Pigmentibacter sp. JX0631: one gene and its partner. The protein of the gene in region 2 binds, or shares a complex with, the protein of the main gene of each other region. Links are inferred from orthologs where the notes say so. Each region holds a gene or a part of one and is shown on either strand. Other genes may lie near its edges.

Evidence for each region.
Region 1: the proteins of QEJ31_RS06455 (region 2) and meaB are in contact, whole or in part, in a crystal structure (PDB 8DPB), measured with the Methylorubrum extorquens proteins. The link is inferred for Pigmentibacter sp. JX0631 from one-to-one orthologs. Residues at the interface, in SOR27001.1 of Methylorubrum extorquens: Glu577, Glu578, Asn579, Asp580, Gly581, Arg582, Arg583, Arg585, His596, Ala604, Ser605, Ala608, Asp609, Gly611, Phe612, Asp613, Val614, Asp615, Ile616, Gly617, Pro618, Leu619, Glu625, Arg628, Gln629, Val631, Glu632, Asn633, Asp634, Glu661; in SOR26638.1 of Methylorubrum extorquens: Arg20, Ala21, Ala24, Arg25, Thr28, Ser32, Arg33, Arg34, His37, Thr98, Gly99, Gly100, Ser101, Ile102, Leu103, Lys106, Thr107, Ala110, Ala113, Ile114, Asp115, Arg116, Ala118, Phe119, Ile120, Arg121, Pro122, Pro124.

Annotation. Positions count from the first base shown.
Region 1 is NZ_CP123622.1:1,210,255-1,221,372, forward strand. What follows is about bases 3,403-6,235. They hold meaB (methylmalonyl Co-A mutase-associated GTPase MeaB), read right to left. Parts: upstream 5,402-6,235; coding sequence 4,403-5,401; downstream 3,403-4,402. Other genes in these bases: bamD (outer membrane protein assembly factor BamD), read right to left, coding at 3,403-3,945; mce (methylmalonyl-CoA epimerase), read right to left, coding at 3,980-4,393; QEJ31_RS05200 (acetyl-CoA carboxylase biotin carboxyl carrier protein subunit), read right to left, coding at 5,406-5,969; accC (acetyl-CoA carboxylase biotin carboxylase subunit), read right to left, coding at 5,986-6,235. In the rest of the region: QEJ31_RS05175 (AAA family ATPase), read right to left, coding at 1-1,909; exonuclease subunit SbcD, read right to left, coding at 1,933-3,156; more of bamD, read right to left, coding at 3,187-3,402; more of accC, read right to left, coding at 6,236-7,530; QEJ31_RS05210 (acyl-CoA carboxylase subunit beta), read right to left, coding at 7,561-9,111; QEJ31_RS05215 (cobalamin B12-binding domain-containing protein), read right to left, coding at 9,123-9,614; udk (uridine kinase), read left to right, coding at 9,777-10,487; QEJ31_RS05225 (hypothetical protein), read left to right, coding at 10,769-11,005. UniProt on the Escherichia coli protein: Binds and hydrolyzes GTP. Likely functions as a G-protein chaperone that assists AdoCbl cofactor delivery to the methylmalonyl-CoA mutase (MCM) ScpA and reactivation of the enzyme during catalysis.
Region 2 is NZ_CP123622.1:1,483,754-1,495,013, forward strand. What follows is about bases 2,678-5,652. They hold QEJ31_RS06455 (methylmalonyl-CoA mutase family protein), read right to left. Parts: upstream 4,986-5,652; coding sequence 3,369-4,985; downstream 2,678-3,368. Other genes in these bases: QEJ31_RS06445 (hypothetical protein), read right to left, coding at 2,678-2,779; QEJ31_RS06450 (dCMP deaminase family protein), read right to left, coding at 2,872-3,372; QEJ31_RS06460 (hypothetical protein), read right to left, coding at 5,006-5,652. Also shown: groL (chaperonin GroEL), read right to left, coding at 150-1,787; co-chaperone GroES, read right to left, coding at 1,822-2,109; more of QEJ31_RS06445, read right to left, coding at 2,261-2,677; more of QEJ31_RS06460, read right to left, coding at 5,653-5,788; tRNA epoxyqueuosine(34) reductase QueG, read right to left, coding at 5,817-6,944; QEJ31_RS06470 (cation diffusion facilitator family transporter), read right to left, coding at 6,941-7,867; tRNA (guanosine(46)-N7)-methyltransferase TrmB, read right to left, coding at 7,882-8,583; QEJ31_RS06480 (OmpA family protein), read left to right, coding at 8,711-9,628; QEJ31_RS06485 (hypothetical protein), read right to left, coding at 9,625-10,521; QEJ31_RS06490 (ATP-binding cassette domain-containing protein), read left to right, coding at 10,637-11,260. UniProt on the Escherichia coli protein: Catalyzes the interconversion of succinyl-CoA and methylmalonyl-CoA. Could be part of a pathway that converts succinate to propionate.

The DNA of each region.
Region 1 (11,118 bases), 270 kb from region 2 along the record:
TTATTTGCTCTTTTAAAACGAGAATATTTACTTCAAAACTACTTAATTCTTTTCTAGAATTTTCTATCAAAATTTCTTTTTGCTTTAATTGTTCAGTTAAAAATTCATACTGACTTAATGCATCTAAATCAGCACTCCGGAAAGATTTTTCACTAAAATATGGATGACTTGAACTCCCACATAAAGGACATTCTTCACCACTCACTAATAATTGCCTTTTTTCAGCAATATTTAAATGCCATGAGAGTTTATGAATATGATTTTTAATTTCATTAATACTATTTGATTCATTAAGAAAGGTATTTTTATCGGCAAATATTTTTTCGTTTTCTCGTAATAACAAAAACTCATTTTCTTCTATTTTATGTTTTAATTTTATTATATTATCATCAATTTTTTGCATATTTTCAAGATGGAATGAGGCTTTTGAAAGTTCTGCCATATTTGCAATTAAATTATCTTTTTGTTGCTGAAATTGTTTTAATTTTTCTTGTGGTTTCTCAAATGGTAAAGAACGCAGAATAACTTCTTTTTTTATATTCTCAAAATCATGTTTAATTTTAGAGTATTCTTTATCTGATAAATATTCGTATTGTACTAAGGTATTTAAAGTTATAAGAATTTCTTCATACAATTTATTTTTTTTTCTTTTTTCTTCTATAATAGAAAAATCAATCGATTTATACTGAGCTAGGAATTTTTCTTTCTCTTGTAAATAAAATATTTTCTTTTCTTTTGTTTCATTTAATTTACTAAGAGTGAAATCTTTTTCAATTCTCAATTCTTTTGCTTTAGCTATTAAGGGTCTTTGCCTTTCATTTTCAGTTTTTAAATTTTCATATATTTCGTTATATTTTTCAATATTTAATTTTAAAAAGTCGATATGACTTTCATATAAATTAGCTTCATTTTTATTTTTTTCTTTTTGTTCATATAAATTTTGCAATTCTGCTTTTAAATTATCATGTTTAAAAATTAGTTCTATAGTGTTTGCATATTTCTTATAATTTTTAAATTTTATAATATATTCAATATTATTTTGATATTTTTCTTCAGTTTTATTCCATTTATTTTGTGCGTCTATATATTTTTCTTGCAGTAAAATATTTTTTTCAATCCAATCAATATTTTTTTGAACTCTTTTTGCTTCAGTATCAAGAGAAGTATATTCAATTTGTTTTTTATTTAAATTTTCTAAAAGATTTTCTTCTTGTTCATTAGTTAATACTTCTACACCACTATATTTTAATGAAGCAATAGATAATTTTTCTTCAAATTCTTTCTTTTTTTCGGCAGCTTTTTTTCCGATTTCTTTATATTTTTCGGTATTCGTCAGTCTTTCTAATATTGCTGCTCGCTCTTCTTCATTTGCTTTTAAAAAAGCAGCAAATTCTCCTTGTGCAAGCAGAACCATCCGTTTAAAATCTTCTACTGTAAGATATTCAAGCACTTTATTAAAGTGAGGCTCATAAAACTTTGGTCTTTGATCGCTAACTATTTGTTCCCAGTCATTTAACTCATCTGAATATCGTTCCAAAATTCTTCTAGGATCTTTAAAATTTCCCTCTGGTTTTTTAAATGCTCTTTCACATTGCCATGTAGCTCTATATTTAATTATAGTATTATTTTCTTGCTTAGAAAAAGTTAATTGCGAATATGCAAAAACTGTTCCTTTAGACATAATTTGTCTGCAGTCATTTTCAGGATCTTTATCTGATTTTGCTTTAGTTAAGCGAGGAGTTTGTCCAAATAACGCCAAACACATAGCATCCATTAGTGTTGACTTACCGGCGCCTGTAGCTCCCATTACTAAAAAAAGTGGTGCATTACAAAGATCTTTTTCAAAATCTATACTATGAAATCCATACAAAGAATTTAAATTTTCCAGCTGAATTTTTATTAGTTTCAATTTATTTTCCTTTATTAAATAAATTAAATATTTTCTTCATTTAATAAACTACGAAAAGCTTGCAATAAATTTTCGTCTACTATTTCATTATATGTGTCACACATTTTTAAAAAAACCTGCTCAGCAGTTAACTCTTTTAAAGAAAATGTTTCGTTATTTTTTGCAATTACATTTTCAGATTTAGCTGGAACTTGTCTGACATAAGCTATCAGAGGAGAATTTTCTTGGAATTTATTGCTTAATAAATTTTTTAGTTCTAAATCTAAACCTGAGCGGTATCCGTTTACTTGCACTGTAATAGCCAAAATAGGCGACATTGGTGTTTGCCAAGAAATATTTAGTAAAACATTATTTATTTCTTCTAAATTTGATTTTACTTCTATTATTTTTCTGAATACAGGAACTTCAAATTTTTGCACGGTTTTTGCTTTAGAACCTTTTTCATAAGAGATAATCTGAACATATCTAGGAAAATTTGATTCTTTAATTGATAATGGAATTGGTGACCCACTGTAATATGCATTTGATTGCTCTACTCGATATGCCCTATGTATATGACCTAAAGCTATATAAGAAAATCTCGAATCGAAAATTGTAGAGGGAAGTCCTCCCATTGTACCTATCATATGTATTTCTTGTGGAGCATCATCTAGCTCGCTGCCACAACACGCCATATGGCCAGTTGCAACAATAGGAGCACCATGCGCTATATTTTCAGCAGCTTCAGCTAAGTCAAAATAAAATTTTTGTATTTTTTCTTTAAAGAGAGAATATATTTCATTTTCATTTTGAAAAGAAGTTCTTATGCCTAGCTTATATTCATGAATAAATGGAACTGCGACAACAACCAACTCCACAACATTTTCGGCGTTTTTAATAGGACATAAATATCGATCTAGATTTTTTCCTTCAAACGAAATTCCTCCTACAATAAAAACATCAAGAAGTTTTAAGAGCTCAGCGGGCGCATCAAGCCTTGTTGGGGAATCATGATTTCCACCTACTATAATTACTTTTTGTACCTTAGTATTTTGCGATACAGACAAAAGAAATTGATAGTAAATTTTCTGAGCTTCTGCGGAGGGTTGGGATTGATCAAAAAGATCACCAGAGATAATAAGGACTACAATTTCTTGTTCCTTTAAAAATGGGATCAACCAACTTAAAAAATATTTATGATCTTCTTCACGTCCGATACCTTCAAAAGTAGCCCCTAAATGCCAGTCAGAAGTATGAAGAATTTTCATAATTACCTTCTTTTTTATTTGAATGTAATGTTACTTTATAGATAGTATTTCTTTTGCTTTTTGCCGTAAATCATTTGGCTTAACATTTTTAATGACAGCATATTGATCTGAATCTGGATTTTCTTCTAGAAAATCTGCCATTTCTTCATAACAAACAGCTGCTCTTTCTTTCGCTTCTAATTTAAGATCATCATATTGTGGAAATTTCGTTAAAATTTCTAAATATCTATTTAATGCTGCTGAATATAAGTCTTTCCTCCAATAAAAACGCGCAATAAACATTTCATGTTCAGCCAAGCGTCTTGTTAGCACCTTAATTCTTTCAGTAGCTTCTGGAATATATTCAGCATTCGGATAATTTTTTACATAAAAACTGTATTTTATAATTGCTTTTCGAGCTGAAACCTGCTCTCTATCAATTTCTTCCGAAGCTTGCAAATCATTAGAATTTGCAATTCTATATTGAACAAATGAAACATTTTTATCGATTGGATTCCTACGCGCGAAGTCTTCGTAAGCAGCAATGGCTTCTGGATATTTACCAGATAAATAGTAGGCATTTGCTTGCATTAGTTCTGCTTCTGGTAAATTTTTGGAATAAGGATAACGAGCTTTATATTCATCTACATTTGAAACAACATCAGACCAATTTTTATCTTCAAATTCATCACGAATGCGAGTTATTCCTTCTTCTTGAGATTGTTCAGAAATTGGTACAGTTCGGCATGATACTACTGTAAAAAGAAAGAAAAAACTTAAAATTGAAACATAAAGCTTTTGAATTGGCATAAATAAAATTTCTTCTTTAAATGTTAGTCTAAAATTAAATTGCGGCTTGCTCCTCGACTAATTCGACAAGCACTCCTCCCGTAGCATGGGGATGCACAAATACAATTCGAGTATTATGTGCACCATACCTGGGCTTTTCATCAATAAGCCGAATATTATTTTTTTTCAAATATTCTATCCAATTGTCTAGATTCTGCACCTCAAAGGCAATATGTTGAATGCCTGCACCTCTGGTCTCTAAAAATTTTGCAATTGGACTGTCATCCGCAGTAGGAGAAAGTAGTTCTAATCTTGAAAATTCACATCTTAAAAACTCGACAGCTACTTTTTGTTCCGCCACAACTTCTGTGCCTTCATTATTCAAGTGTAAAATTTCATTAAAAAATTTTTTAGCTTGAGCTAAATCTTTGGGAACTATTCCTAAATGATTAATTCTTTTTATATGCATAACATATTCCTATTTTATTTCTTTCTGAAAAAGTTCACTTGCTATAGACATGGCAGTTGTTTTTCCTAGCGATAATTTTTCTATCTCTACATCATTAATTTGCTTAACTTTTTCTCGAAAAACTTCCTCTGCTAATATTAAAATATTTTGTAGAACTTCGTTTCGGAGTCGTAAAGTTCTTAGTTCTTGTCCAATATGACTGTTTTTTTCATATTCTTCATGCTGAAAAAATGAGTTTACTAGTTCCGAAATTCCTTCATTCTTAGCTGCTGAAGTTTTTAGTACTGGAGGATGCCATTGATTTTCTTCATTTGGAGCTGTATTTTCCATCAATTCTTGAATCATTCTTGAGGAATCTGCCAAATCACATTTATTTACAACGTAAATATTTGCTAATTGTAAAATACCCGATTTCATTAATTGAATTTCGTCGCCACTATTGGGCATTAATACTAGAACCGTAGAGTCTGCTAAGCTAGTAATTTCACTTTCACTTTGACCAATCCCAACAGTTTCAACCAAAATATAATCAAAATTTAAAACAGATGCTAAACGAATAGCGCTACGAGTGGCGCGCGCAACACCTCCGAGCGCTCCACGCGAACCCATAGAACGGATAAAAACATGAGGATCACGAAAATGTTCATGCATTCTAACTCTATCACCAAGAATAGCTCCGCCTGTTAATGATGAGGAGGGATCTACTGCAAAAATAGCAACCTTTTTCCCTAATTTTCTTAATTCTTTTACAATTAAATTAGTTAGAGTTGATTTTCCAGCTCCTGGCAGTCCCGTAATTCCTATAATTCTTGCTTGCATTGTGGCATTTGTAGATAAATTTGGGTGTGCTAAAAGCTTAGGAGCGAGCAAAGGATCATTTTCTACAAATGTAATAGCTTTACTTAAAGCTCTAATTTGAGAATTCCATTGATCAACATTTTCAAGACAAAATTTTCCTATTAAAGAATTTACAATAGTATTAATATCAATGGATTGTTTTATCTTCATTCAATTAACCTTGATTTGTAGGGGACAAATATAAAAGAAAATCTCCAACAGAAACACTGTTTCCTTTACTAATTTTTATTTTAGATATTGTCCCATCACATTCAGCAACAATTCTATTTTCCATTTTCATTGCTTCAATAATAACTAAAGCATCTCCTTCTTTGACAACAGATTGTTCAGAAACTAACACGGAAACAATCTTTCCAGTCATAGGCGATTTTAATTCTCCACCAAGAATATTTGTTAAATTTGTTCTTGATTGAACAGGTTTTATTACATTTGCTAGATAATTTTTTTGCTGAATATAGTTGTTACTTTTAATACCAAATCTGTAATGTTCACCTTTTTTTTCTATAAAATTATTATTTACACGAACTATTTTATTTCCTATTAAAATACTTCTTCCATCAGCTAAAAAAGTACATTTTTCTTCAATAAATTGTCCCAAATTATTTTGGATATAGAGGGAGAAATATTCTCCTTTTGCTAAATGCATGAAGTCAATAGAAGCTGGGACATCAATGATAAATTCTTCTTTTCCTTTAGTTTTTTGCACATGAATTTTCATAAAATAATACTCCTAATTATCTTCTTGTACTTTCTAAACGAAAAGCATTTGACCATGCAGACGTTACTTCTGGAAGCACATTTACTTTTGCTTCTAATTTTGCTTTTTGGTCAGTAACTTTAATTGCAACAACAGCAGCTTCTTCTTTTGTTAATATAGCATGTAATTGTTCTGAGTTTTCAAGTAATTTATCATTTTCTTCAATAAAGCGGGTTGTATAGTTACCTTCACGAAAATTTGGAAATTCAATTAATGCTTGATGAAATGGAATTGTTGTTTGAATACCTTCTATTTGAAATTCACTCAATGCTCTTGCCATTTTATTTAATGCATCATTGCGATCTGTTCCATAGACTATTAATTTAGCAATCATGGAATCATAAAATTCAGGTATTTTATAACCTGGATAAATATGTGAATCTACTCTTACTCCTGGGCCAGAAGGAAACTCAAGATCTTTTATTGTTCCTGGATCAGGACGAAAATTATTAAAAGGATCTTCCGAATTAATTCTTGCTTCTATAGCCCACCCACGAATAAAAAGATCTTTTTGGGCAAAAGGTAATTTATCACCCATAGCTATTTTTATTTGCATTTGTAATAAATCAACACCTGTTACTATTTCTGTTACTGGATGTTCAACTTGAATTCTTGTATTCATTTCCATAAAATAAAATTTTGTTGGAGATTCTAATATAAATTCAATTGTTCCTGCATTTACATAACCAACACTTTGAGCAGCTCTGACTGCAATTTCGCCCATTTTTTTTCTTGTTTCATCACTAATGTAACTCGAAGGGGCTTCTTCAATTAATTTTTGATGCCTTCTTTGAATAGTACAATCTCGTTCAAATAAATGAACAATATTTCCATGAGAATCTGCTAAAACTTGAAATTCAACATGTCTTGGATGTTCTATATATCGCTCACAAAAAACATCTGCATTGCCAAAGTAACTAAGAGCTTCCCTTTGGCAGGCTTCAAAAGCTTGCGCAAGTTCTTCATCCTTGCGAACAACACGCATTCCTTTTCCACCACCGCCTGCTGCGGCTTTTAAAATAAGTGGATATCCTACTTGATGTGCAGTATCTTGGAGATCTTTTAAATCTTTTAATGGCTCATTTTTGCCAGGACTACATGGAACCCCTGCTTCTGTTACTTTTCTTTTCGCTAATGTTTTATCACCCATAGCATGGATAGATGCAGGTGAGGGGCCTATCCAAACTAAACCTGCTTTTAAAACTTCATTTGCAAATTCTGCACTTTCTGATAAAAAACCAAAACCTGGATGTATAGCTTCAGCTTCAAGCTCTTTTGCTGCATTTAAAATATTTTGGATATTTAAATAACTTTCATTACTCGGCGCATTGCCAATCCAACAAGCTGCATCGGCTAAAGCAACGTGTCTAGAATGAAGATCTGCCGATGAATAAACAGCTAAAGGTGACAAACCTAAATCACGACAAGCTCGAATAATACGCACACCAATTTCACCTCTGTTGGCGATAAGTACTTTTTTAAATGGCTTATGTATTAATGGTAAATATTGATCATTAAACATTTTAAAATCCCATCCTGAATTATATTTTAATTATAAAGGAATATTGCCGTGTTTTCTTTTTGGTAATTCTTTTCGTTTTTGTTTATTTAAAGTTAGAGCTTGAATTAATAATTTTCTTGTTAATTTAGGTTCAATTACATCGTCTATAAAACCTTGCTGTGCAGTGACGTACGGATTTGCAAAAGTATCCCGATAGTTTTGAATTAATTCCTGTCTTTTTTTCTCAGGATTAGTTGATTTCGCAATATCATTTTTGAATATAATATTGCATGCACCTTCTGGTCCCATGACTGCAATTTCTGCGCTTGGCCATGCAATATTATAATCAGCACCAATATGTTTAGAGTTCATAACATCATATGCGCCACCATATGCTTTTCTTGTAATCACTGTAAATCTAGGAACTGTAGCTTCACAAAATGCATAAAGTAACTTAGCACCATGTTTAATAATCCCACGCCATTCCTGCTCTGTTCCAGGTAGAAAGCCTGGAACATCAGTAAAAACTATTAAAGGAATATTAAATGCGTCGCAAAAACGAACAAAACGAGCTGCTTTTATGCTTGCATTAATATCTAATACTCCAGCTAGATTCATAGGATCATTTGCAACAATCCCGACTGATTGACCTTGTAACCGAGCAAAACCTATAATCATATTTTTTGCATAATTAGGTTGCAACTCTAAGAAAGAATCCAAATCACAAACTCGTTTAATAATTTCTCGCATATTATATGGCTGATTTGGATTGTCTGGAATAATTGAATTTAATTCTAAATCTGCTCTATCCGCTGCATCACTACAATTATGTACAGGCGGTGCTTCCAAATTATTTTGCGGAAGATAGGAAATTAATTTTTTCACAAATGCAATGGTTTCATATTCATCTGCGCAAGCAGCATCGGCTACACCACTTTTCGAATGATGCGTATCTGCTCCACCCAATGATTCAAAATCAACGTCTTCACCAGTTACCGTTTTTATAACATCTGGCCCTGTAATAAACATATGTGAAGAGGTTTGGGTCATTATTATGAAATCGGTAATAGCTGGAGAGTAAACTGCACCACCTGCACATGGTCCTAAAATTGCACTAATTTGTGGAATAACTCCACTTGCTATGGTGTTCCTATAAAAGATATCTGCATATCCACCTAAACTGGAAACTCCTTCTTGAATGCGTGCTCCACCACTATCATTTAAACCAATTACCGGAGCACCATTTTGCAAAGCAAGATCCATTACTTTACAGATTTTTTTTGCATGCATCGCACCTAAAGAACCACCAAAAACAGTGAAATCTTGGGCAAAAACATATACAGGGCGACCAGCGATAAATCCATAGCCGGTGACAACGCCATCACCTAAAAATTTTTGTTTTTGCATTTCAAATTGATCGCAATTATGAGTAACAAATGCATCTAGTTCTACAAAAGAATTACTATCAAGAAGCTCTTGAATTCTTTCGCGTGCGGTCATTTTTCCTTTTTCGTGTTGAGCATCGATTCTTTTCTGCCCTCCACCAATAAATGCCTTGTTCCGTTCCTCTTTCAGCTTCAAAATTGCTTTTTCCGTACTCATTGTCATTTTAGTTACCCTTCAAGTATTTTTTTTATTTCAAGGATTACATCTTGCACTTTTGTTCCTGGAGTAAAAATTGCCTTAACTCCCACTGATATTAAAAAAGGAATATCCTCAGCAGGTATCACTCCACCACCAAATACAGGAATGTCGCCCCCTCCCTTTTCTTTTAAAGCTTCAATTAATTTGGGAAAAAGAGTTTTATGCGCGCCTGAAAGCAAAGACAAGCCAACAATATCAACATCTTCCTGAATAGCGGTTTGAGCTACATCTTCAGTTGATTGACGAACACCTGTATAAATAACTTCCATACCAGCGTCGCGGAGAGCTTTGGCGATATATTTTGCACCTCTATCATGACCATCTAGTCCACATTTTGCGATTAAAACTCGAGGAATTTTTGTAAAAGAAACACCTCCAAGAATATGCGAACCTCCACCGACCTCAACTTTGGAGAAACAGATAGGTGAAAGATTATTCAAAGAATAATAGGGCTTTATCATAGATTAAAATCCTGTATATGAAGAGCTCGATAGCAGATTACAAAGCGTTAGTGTATTTATTACGTATGATTTTGCAAGAATTTACAAAGATACTTGCAATGCGAAAGAATAAGAGCTAATGCTTTGCTGTTTTGAAAAGAATTACTATCAGGATGTCAAAATATGTGGCAAAAACATGCTTATAAGTTACACTCGCTTGAGTATAAAGTACGAGAAGCAAAAGGAAAAATTAACATATTTGATCGCCAATGGAATCAGCCCTATGTGATTGGTGTTTGTGGGGGCTCTGGCAGCGGAAAAACTACATTTTGTAAACAACTTGTAAAGTATTTAGGCCATGATAACGTTTTGCACATCAGTCAAGATGCCTATTACAAAGACTTAAGCCATCTTCCCTTTGAACAAAGGGCTGACGTTAATTTTGACCATCCAGATATTATAGAGTTCCCTTTGTTAGCCGCGCATTTAGACGATCTTATGCTCGGGAAAGATGTTAATTTACCTCTCTATGACTTTGCTAAACACAGTAGATTACTAGGAAATCAATATGCATCTCCTAAACCTATTGTTGTTTTAGAAGGAGTTCTTTTATTTTCTGATTCAGATATTGAAAAAAGAATAAATCATAAGGTTTTTATCGATGCTTCAGAAAAAGTAAGATTTGAACGCAGACTCAAACGTGACGTGCGGGAACGAGGAAGAACACCTGAATCTGTGCATAAACAATTCAATCATTCCGTTAGTCCAATGCACAATATTTATGTTGAGCCTGGAAAAACAAAAGCTGATCAAGTCGTTTCTGGTGAGCAATCATTTGATACTGTAATAGTAGACCTATCCCTAAAAATTTTGAAAGAACTCTTTTCAAATTAAAATTTCTGGCAAAATTTCCTTTATTCTTTTTAACAAGTTGAACACAAAATAAAAATAATTAAATACCCAATTAAAAAGCAGACAGTTTTGTCTGCAAAGATACTTTTACAGTTATGTTTTCTTGATATGTAATTAACTACCATTTATTAGACACAGTAACTTGATAAGAACGTCTCATTTAATAAGACGCTTTTTATTCATATTTTATATTTCGTTTCTTAAGATCATTTGTTATAATAATTTATAAACAAAATTGACATCTATTATTAAGGAGAAAATAAGTGGAATACTTATTGAGTAAGATATATTCTGATCCAATATATTCGATTAAAAGTTTGACAACTTTTCAACTAAATTACTTTCTTGACTACTTTAAATTTGAATGTCGCAACGAATATTATCCAACCAGTCAAGAGTGTAATGATGATAAAGAAATGGCAAATTTAATTTATAAAAATATAAAAACTGAAATCAAACAACGAGTTAAACTTGGCATACCATACAGACAGCTACACTAAAAATTATCTATGCAAAAATATCTAAAAAAAATTAAATTAACAGGCAAATTATAATTTTATTTGTGAGAAACCATATGTGAAATAAATTTGCATAAAAAAGTTTCATCTATTTT
Region 2 (11,260 bases):
TGTTTATTAAAAAAGAATTACTAAAATAGTATTATAATATTTCAGCAGTAATTCAAAAATATAAATGAAAAATTGGATTTTAAAAGAAAAGACCTACTTTTATTTCTAAACGTAGGTCTTAAAGATATTCAGTTCTATCTGATTATATATTACATCATACCTGGGTATCCGCCACCTGCTGGCATAGCTGGGGCTTTTTCATCTTTTGGTTTTTCAGCAATCATACACTCAGTAGTTAACAATAAAGAAGCAACTGATGCTGCATTTTGTAATGCAGAACGAGTTACCTTAGTTGGGTCAATAATTCCCACAGCAACCATATCTTCATAGCGCTCTTCTTTTGCATTGAAGCCGAAGTTCACAGTGGAGTTTTCACGCACTTTGTTTAATACAACTGATGGTTCGTAGCCACCATTTGCAACTATTTGACGAAGTGGTTCTTCAGTTGCACGAGAAATAATATCAATACCAAAACGCTCATCATTAATTACTTTAGAACGTAAAGCTTCTAATACTTTTTGTGCACGAATAAGAGCTACACCGCCCCCTGGAACGATTCCTTCTTCAACAGCAGCGCGAGTTGCATGCAATGCATCTTCAACACGAGCTTTCTTTTCTTTCATTTCAGCTTCAGTTGCAGCTCCTACACGGATAACAGCAACGCCACCTGATAATTTAGCAAGACGTTCTTGAAGTTTTTCGCGATCATAGTCAGAAGTTGTATCAGCCATTTGTTTTTGAATTTGTTTAACTCTAGCTTCAACTTGAGTTTTATCACCTTGGCCATCGATGATCGTAGTATTATCTTTGTCACAACGAATGCGTTTAGCAATACCCAATTGTTCAATTGTGGTTGTTTCTAACTTCATTCCAAGCTCTTCAGAAATAACAACACCGCCAGTTAAGATAGCAATATCTTCGAGCATAGCTTTACGACGATCTCCAAATCCAGGAGCTTTTACAGCTACAATCTTAAGATTTGCACGTAAACGATTTAGAACTAAAGCAGCTAGCGCTTCACCTTCAACATCTTCAGCAATAATTAATAGTGGTTTACCAGAACGAACTACTTTTTCTAGAATTGGAACTAAATCTTTTAAGGAAGATAGTTTTTTATCAAAAATAAGGACATAGGAATCTTCGTAGTTTACTTCCATTCTTTCAGCATCATTTACAAAATAATTTGAAAGGTATCCGCGATCAAATTGCATTCCTTTAACAACATCAAGTGTTGTTTCCATGCCTTTAGCTTCTTCAATTTGGATAACACCTTGTTTGCCAACTTCTTCCATGGCCTTAGCAATAATATTACCTATTGTAGTGTCAGAATTGGCAGAAATTGTACCAACTTGAGCTATTTCATTATGACTAGAAATTGGTTTGCTAATTTTTTTCAATTCTGCTGTTACTTCAAGCACAGCTTTATCGATACCACGTTTTAAATCCATTGGATTATGCCCTGCTGCAACAAGCTTTACACCTTCACGGTAAATAGCTTGGGCTAAAACAGTAGCTGTAGTTGTTCCATCACCGGCAACATCAGAGGTTTTGGAAGCAACTTCCTTCACCATTTGTGCACCCATGTTTTCAAATTTGTCTTCTAGTTCGATTTCTTTTGCAACAGTAACACCGTCTTTAGTAACATTTGGTGAGCCGAAAGACTTATCAATAGCAACATTACGACCTCTAGGCCCCATCGTAACTTTCACTGCATCAGCTAATGTATTTACACCAACAAGAATTTTTTTACGTGCATCTTCACCGAAATTGATCATTTTTACTGACATATTAAACTCCTAATATTACAAATTAATTTAAAAATTAACCAATGACGCCAAGAACATCATCTTCACGCAAAATAAGGTGTTCTTCACCATCAACTTTGATTTCAGTACCGCTGTACTTACTAAATAAAACTCTATCGCCTACTTTAATGTCTATTTGACGAACTTGCCCATCAGCAAGAACTTTTCCATTTCCAACAGCTACAACTGTTGCTTCCACTGGCTTTTCTTTTGCATTGTCTGGAATGAGAATGCCGCCAGCAGTTTTAGTCTCTTCCGCAACACGCTTAACCAAGATACGATCTGAAAGTGGACGAATCTTCATATTGAACCTCCAAAAAGAAGAGTGGATGAAAACCACATAATGATAAGACATAGAAAATTGAGGGTCTTTTTGCCCCCGAAAACCTTACCTGGAAAGTAAACAGTGCTTTGAAAGTGTCAAGACTTTATTTTTATCTTAAAAAAGGATTTGCCTATTTGAAGCTTAAACCAACCGTTTCTATAGAAATATCATGGTGAGATTCTTTATTTACTGAATAAAGAATACCTTTTTCATCTTTTATCAAGGCAACTGGAATATCTTTACTTTTCCAGTAGGCAGCAACAAGGCTACCTTTTACTACTGAATTTTTAAATTGATCTAACACGGGTTCAAATAAATCAATAGAATAGCCTAATTTTTGTAGTTTTTTATTCGTAGTCAATAGAAAGAGTTTGTCTTCACATTTGATAAGCATTTTTGGGATATAAATATGCTGTTTTTCAATAAAAAGTAATTGCAAAGGCTGATAAATACCTTTGTTTTCCTTCAAAATTTTATCAAAGTTTTCAAAATTTTTTGACAATTCTTCTCTTGGTAATCTATAATCTGAATTATCAAGTGAATTGGATCGCGTATTTATAAGAATAAAACTGGAACTTTCGAGAGCGTAAGCGTAGTAATTTTTTATTAAAACACTTATCAAAAACAAATAGTACAGAGGTTTAATCATGAAATATTACACCATAAATATTAACAAAAGTGCACCGCACGCTTCTCATTACCCTAGAATTTTGGTGAAGGCAATGATCTAAAATTTGGACACTATTCTTCTGTTTGGCGGACAGTTAAACCACAGGATCTGAGAAAATTCATAACAAATTCATAGTCTTCATTTTTATATGCCGTACGAAATACAACATTTTTAATACCTGCCGTGATTATTGCCTTTGCACAATCTCGACACGGGCTAAAAGTGCAATATAAAGAAGAATTTCTTAAATCCTGTCTTGAAGCCGCTATAGCGTTTATTTCAGCATGGACAATAAAAGGATATTTATCAGGGCGAAGATTTGGGAGATTCTTATCATCACTTCCCGGCGGAAAACCATTATATCCTGTAGCCAATATTCTTTTATTCTCATCAACGAGAACTACTCCTACTTGCGTTTCACCATCATGGCTGCGTTTCGAAACAGCTTCAGCAATTCCTATAAAGTAATTATCCCATGAAGGGCGTATGATATTTTTTTTATTAGAATAATCTATTTTCAATACTGGATAATGTTTTTTTTCCTCTTTTGAGAAAATAATTTTATCATTCATAATATTATATTTTCCTTATATTCACCAAATACTTCGCGTAATATATTGCAGATTTCTCCAATACTTGCATAGGCTTTTACAGCATTAAGAATGTAAGGCATCAAATTATCCGAACCTTGTGCAGCACTTTTTAATTTTACCAAAGCTTCTTTTACCGCATTTTGATCTCGAGAATTTTTTATCTTTTTCAATCTTAAAATTTGATTTTTTTCAACACTTTCATCTATTTTTAAAAGATTTTCGACTGGTTTTTCTTCGATAATAAATTTATTTACCCCAACTATAACTCTACTTTGATTTTCAATATCTTGTTGATACTTATAAGCAGACTTTTGAATAGACGCCTGAACGAAACCCTGCTCAATTGCTTTTACCATGCCACCAATTTCGTCAATTTTTTTGATAATTTCAATTGCTTCTTTTTCTATTCTATCAGTTGTTGCTTCAACATAATAACTCCCAGCTAAGGGATCTACTGTTTCAGCAACACCGCTTTCATATGCAATAACTTGTTGAGTGCGTAAGGCTATTCTTGCAGAGTCTTCAGTAGGTAGAGCCAAAGCTTCATCTTTAGAATTTGTATGTAAACTTTGTGTTCCACCCAACACAGCAGCTAATGCTTGAATTGTGACTCTTACTATATTGTTATCTGGCTGTTGAGCCGTAAGAGTTGAGCCAGCTGTTTGGGTATGAAATCGTAACATCCAACTTTTTGGATTTTTTGCTTGAAATCTTTCGCGCATTATTTTTGCCCAAATTCTTCTAGCTGCTCTAAATTTACCAACTTCTTCAAATAAATCAGTAAAGCTATTAAAAAAGAAAGATAATCTTGGAGCAAATTCATCAACATCTAATCCAGATTTTATTGCAGCTTCAACATAAGCGATACCGTCAGCTAAAGTAAATCCAACTTCCTCAGAGGCAGTGCTACCTGCTTCTCGTATATGATAACCGCTAATAGAAATAGTATTCCATAAAGGTACAGATTCTTTACAAAAAGAAAAAATATCTGTAATTATTCGCATAGATTGAGTTGGTGGGTATATATAGGTTCCTCTAGATATATATTCTTTTAATATATCATTTTGAATGGTACCTCTCAGTTTATCGCTTTTGACACCTTGTTTCTCAGCTACCGCAATATATAGTGCTAATAAAACAGCTGCTGAAGCATTAATTGTCATAGAAGTTGAAATTTGTTCTAAAGGAATATCAGCAAATAAGATTTCCATATCTGCTAAAGTGTCTATTGCAACTCCAACTTTTCCAACTTCACCAGCGGCTTCAGGACTATCAGAATCATACCCAATTTGTGTTGGCAAATCAAAAGCAACGCTCAGTCCAGTTTGTCCTTGTGCTAATAAATATTTATACCTTTTATTGCTTTCTTCAGCAGTTGCAAAACCAGCATATTGACGCATGGTCCACAAATTACTTCTATACATTTTGCTGTGAACTCCCCTTGTAAAAGGAAATTCACCTGGAGAACCCAATTTTTCTTGATATTCATCTTGTGTATTATTACTTAATGGAAAATAAATTTCATCAATATTAGCACTAGAGGCCGTTAGAAAATCTGACTTACGTAATAAATTTTTTTTCTCCTTTGACATTAACATCCTCCAATAATGTTTTATACCTTAGGCTTATTTTTTTGAATTCTTCCTGGAAATCCTTCCCAAAATTCTTCATTAAAAATTGAAATTAATAGATCATCAATAGTTGGAAAATATTTTTTTTCTGGCGGGTTTTTTAAGGTTACAAATTTGTCTTTCCCCCAAATTAACTTCCCATTATTTGTATCTACTAGTAAAAGCGAAATTCCGCCATGCAAAACATAAATGTCATTGTTTGAACTTGAATCTAAATTTTTCAATACAACTAATAAAGCAGTATCAGCATTTAATACTTTTAAAGCAAGTTTATTTAACTCAGAAATCCATACGCTATCAGGGGCAACACAATAACTATAAAATTCCACAAAGTTTTTTCTACTTAAACAGGATGAAGTTATTACTGATCTTATTATTGATTCTCTCGAAGAAAAACGACTTGATATAGCAGTTAATCTTTGATTCATGTTATTTAATATATCTGATTTTTCTTTAATAACTACATTATTAACAACACTAAATGAATATCCATTTATATTTGGCTGGTCTTTAAATGCCTCCATTACTTTAGCTTCAAGCTTTGGAATAAATTGATGTGTATTAATAATTGCAGGATCAATTACCGCAGCTTTTGAGGGATCTGGTAACACAAATGTAGGAACGGCAATAATGGAGGCAGGATTAATAGCTTCATATCCCTCTTGAATTCCTTCATTTAAAGGTTTTAAAGACTGACAGCTACTAACAAACGTAACAAATATTATAAAAACAAATAATCTTAAAATAAGATTTTTTAAATACATTTTTGTTCCTTCTAAATAAACAAATGATCTAATCTCTACTTATTATTAATCCTTCTAATTGTCTAACTGTTTTAAGGATTAACTCATTTTCTGATTTTGCTAGCATCCCCAAAACACTCGATAAATCAGGATCTAAAGTAGCATATAGATGGTATAAAGCATTTCTTACCAAACCAGAATATTTAGCTCGTGTAGCTGCAGTTCCACCAAACCATTTTTCATATTGAGTTTCATCCATCAAGGCAACCTCTTTTACATTTATCATCAAAAAAGGAGCATGTACTTGAGAAAATTCTTTGATGATGGGGAAGCCTGTTGTAACAAAATTATATGGGCAAACTTCTTGACAAATATCGCATCCATAAATTGTATCTTTGAAATGCGGAAGAAATTCATTGGGCACAATATCTCTATGTTCTATCGTCAAGTAAGATAAACATCGCTTTGCATCCAAAAAGAAATCAGGCAAGAGCGCCTGTGTGGGGCATGAATCTAAACATTTTGTGCAATCCCCACATGTTAAATTCAGAATAGGATTTAATTTTGATTCACCCCTATCCAACAATACTTTTGTCGGGATATCGGTAAGTAAAGTCGCAATAAAAAAGAAACTACCCATTCCAGGCCTTATCAGCATTGTATTCTTTCCAATAAACCCTAATCCAGCTTCCCTAGCATGAGCTCGATCAAAAAAGGGGATTGAATCAATGACTGGTCTAAAATTAAATTTTAAATCCAAATAAAGTTGTAAATTTTTTGCAATATCAGTAAGATTTTTCTTTAGTATTTTATGATAATCTTTTCCATAAACATAGCGGGAAATAAGTTTTTTACTATATATTGAATTATTTTTACTAACTATACTTTTATGATAATTTTCATCTTCAATTTTTCCTCTAATTCTATGTCCATATGAATAAGGAAATAAGAAAATTAATGCTGTTTTACAATTTTCAAGAACCAACTGAGGATCTTTTCTAGCTTGAATATTTTTTTGCAGAAAATGCATTTCAGCATGAGCACCAGAATTTAACCAAAAATCAAAAAATTCTTTATCTTTTGCAAGATTATTATTCTCATTTTCAAATGAAAATAAAGATGAAGCCAATACATTTTTCTCGATTAAAAAATCTTGAATATTTTTTTTTAGTTTCATGATTTTATTCTAACACTACTGGGATCCGCGTGGACAATAACATCACTATCAAATGAACTTTCTAAGGATTTCTCAATTTTCTCAATTATTAAATGAACTTCATTAAATGTTAAGTTATCAGGAAGTGTTACATGAAAATCAAAAAAATATTTGTGCCCACTTTTTCTACCTCTAAATCTATGTATATCTTCTATTCTATTATCTGTATTTTTTATAATTTCTTTTGCTTTTAACTTAACTTCATCAAGTATATCATGATCCATTAATTCATTAATACTAGTTTTTATTAAACCAAAGGCTCCATAAATAATATAAATTGAAAAAACAAAAGCTATTATTGGATCTAAAATTGGATTACCTAAAATGATAACAAAAAAAATAGCTAAACCACTTGCTAAATTTGTTACTAAGTCAACTTTATAATGCTCCGAATCTGCTAATAGAGCAGGGCTATTTAATTTTTTCCCATTATTTTTTAACAATTTTGTAACAAAAAGACTTACTGCTGCTGCAAAACCAAAAAATATTACTTGATTCCAATTTGCGTGAAAGTGTATTTTTACATTGTCAAAAAAGTAATCATAAATTTGTCTACCACTTGAAGCTATAATACCAATTGCACCACCTATTATTAAGCAACCTTGACCAAGAGCTGCAATACTTTCTACTCTTCCATGCCCATAAGGATGATTATCATCAGCATCTAATCTTGAATAGGCAACAATTTTTCTATTTATTAAACTTACAAGCATATCCATTGCACTATCCCAAGCAGATAATGCTACGACTAGAGATCCTGATAAGAGAAACAAAGAAAACTTCCCAAGAGCTAAACCTGCTGCACAAAGAGCCGCAATTAGAGCTGTTCTTTGCGCTAATTTTGAATTTAATTGTCCTTTATCTAGAATGTTATCATTCAACATTTTGTGAATCCTTATTATTTTTTTAAGTAAACACGTTGATAAAAAGGAATCCCTTTATTTATAAATAATTTTTGAAATGCTGTCTCGTAAGGCCCTCCAATTATATTTCTTGGTTGAGCCCTAGGTTGGTTGTTATCTAAATCATCTGCAACAAATCCAGAATTTAACAACAAATCATTTGTCTGAGTAAAATATACTTGATGATCTGATTTAAACCAAAAAAATCCGTTAGGTTTAATTTTTTGATAAACAGCTTGGATAAATTGTTGGTTAAGTAATCTATTTTTTTCGTGGCGATCTTTCGGCCAAGGATCAGGGAAAAAGACACAAATTCCATCCAAAAATTGTTCAGGTAACAGCTCATTTATTAAGTATCTTGCATCACAAATTGCAATCTTGCCATTCGATATATTAAATCTTTTTAGTTTTCGAGCAGACTTAACTACTCTCTTATACGTTATATCAATACCTAGGAAATTCATTTTATTGTTTTGTTCCGCAAGTTCAATAACATTTTTTCCCATATAACAACCAACTTCAAGAATGAAAGGATTCTGCATTTCTTGAAAAACATTTGGAAAAATATTTTGTAGTTCTGATTGGGTAAGTAAATATTCAGATAGTTGCAATGCTTCAGACAAATAAGGATTTTCGTGTCTATCTGGAGCCTTTTCGCCACTCCGTAAATTGTCAATTATAGTGCCAACTTTTCTCATTTCTATACCTTTTTAAATTCAATTTTTTGACCAATTAAAAACTTGCCCATACTGGCACCCGCAGGTTGCCGAAAAGCTTGCAAGGAATCAAGCCAAAGTTTGGTTTAAAAGGAAATATATGCAATTCATGTTTGAAAAAAAATTGCAATATCTAAAAATCTTCTTAACAACATGTTCAGCCATGTTTCAAACGCTTATTTTTGCTTACAAGTTTCCGGAATCATTCCCTTATTCTCCATTATCAAAACGAGAGTATTATACCCATAAAACTTACGCTAATGAAGAATGTACTCCAAAAGAAATAGATCCACAGCAAATGAAATTGGCAATTGTAGAAAAGTTAGTAGGGAGTAATGAATATAAAGTTGGCTGGGATTTTTATACTGGACAAGAAATACCAACATATCTCAGACCTGCAGTTGGAGGAGAAGTACAAATAATGCGTTGTTTGCCTCCTGGTAAATGGGTCTTTGTGGGGAAAGGGAATGTAACGGGTGTTAATGGCAATATTGTTGAGGCATTAATTTCCGGCGCTTCGGATATTGAATCTCAGTATGGGAAAATCCCTAATGAATATATAACAACTGCGAATATTTATTGGAAACCTATGGTAGGGGATACCATTTTTCCAATTGAAAAACATATAAATAGAAAAATCTCTATCAGTCCAAGAGTAGAAATTTCTTTTCAAGATCTTTTTATTAGCAGTGATTTAAACCAATTTTCTTATGAAATTTCCAAACAAGGAGAGGATATTTTAAAAGAAAAATTTAACCAATTTAAAAAATTGAATGGCAGAATTTTAATAGAAGCCTTTATTTTATCTAGTGGAAATAGAGAACAATTACGAATTGAAAGTTTAATGAGAGCTCAATCTATATCTAAATACTTAGCTAATTTATATAATATAGAAAGCAATCAAATTGTTACTATAGGATATGGAAACGATTGGATTCAAAGCGGATTACAACCTGTAAAAGGTTGGCCAAATAATAATGTAACTAGCGGCATAATTATAAGAATGCTTCCAGCAAATTTTAACTAACGCATCTTTCTTAAAACTTCCGAGCTTTTTATAGATCCTACCTGAGATAAACCTATAGCTTGCTTTACAGTCAATTCTTTTATTCCGCCAAGTTCGTCTGCTTTTCTTTGAATATCAATATTAAAATCTGAAATTGTAAATAATTTACAATCCTGAACAAAGAAAAAACCTTCATGAAAGGCTACGACCTTTCTTTCTAACTTAGCACAGAGTACTTTTTCTGTAGGTAAATCTGCTAATAAATTTTCTTCAGGTACTTTAATTACTGAATTATCTACCTTCCTAGTAACTTGGATAGGTGTGCCAAATTTAAATCGATTTAGAAGTTTTTGATCTACTGAATATATAGGTTTACTTTTAGTTGAAAAAATTTCAATATCACTAAATTTATTAAACTCTCTTTTTTTACAATCTTCAATGTAATAAAATTTTTCGTTGTTAGAAGTTAAAACTTCTTTTTCATATTTACTACAAATCATCTGAAAAGATTCGGCATTTTTTGAAGAATAATCTTTATAATACTCATCTGAATTGTATTCCTTTCCAATTTCTAGCTGCGCATAAACATGTACTGGAAGGGCAATAATTTTTTTTCGTTGATCTTGAATTAGTTGATTAGATACCTCAGCATCTTTAACAAATAATAATTTACAATCTTTAACATAATATATTAAATCAACATAAGTAACTAACTTATTATTTATAAAACTACAAATTTCATGTTTACTTTTTTTCTGAGAAAAAAAACTTTCACTATTACCTAAAATCACTAAAGATTTTTTTTCTTTTACTTTTTCATCATCTTCATTAGCAAAACTATAAAAAAATGTAAGCATAAAAAAAACTGAAAATAATTTAGTAATTTTTAAAACTGCGGAGATAAAACTTTTCATTCAATGTTCTCTTTAATAAAAACACTTACATATATATAAATGTTTCACAATATTAATATTGCAAAGACATAAATTTCAACCTAAACTCAAATCTACTTTGATTGTAGGAGGATGAGTGCAAGCTTCTGACATAGTTTCTTTGCATAACGTACATCACGCTTTTTTACCTAATAAACCTATTCTGCAAGAATTAGACCTCAAGATACAAAAAGGGGACTCTTTAACCATTCTAGGACCTGGAGGATCAGGGAAAAGCACTCTTCTTAAGGTTATCTTAGGTATCATTAAACCGCAATCTGGAACTGTGCAAGTACTAGGTAAAACTATAAATAATTTGAAAGATCATGAAAAATCTGAACTATTTAAAAAAATGGGGATGGCTTTCCAACAGGGAGCCTTGTTCGATTTTATGACTGTAAAAGAAAATATCTTATTTGCCATGGAAAATATGACTCAATTTTCTAAATTTGAGCAAGAAGATAAAGTAAAACAGTTCTTGTCCCAAGTTCTTCTGGCACATGCTGCTGATAAAATACCTAGTGAGTTGTCGGGGGGAATGCGCCGAAGAGTTGGATTCATTCGTGCGCTTATCACTAATCCTGAACTTGCATTATTAGACGAACCTACGGCAGGTCTTGATCCCGTTACAACAACGATAGTCATAGATATGATTCACAATATTGGACGCAGTATAGGAACAACAATGGTTAGCGTAACATCCAATATTGATGTTGCGTTT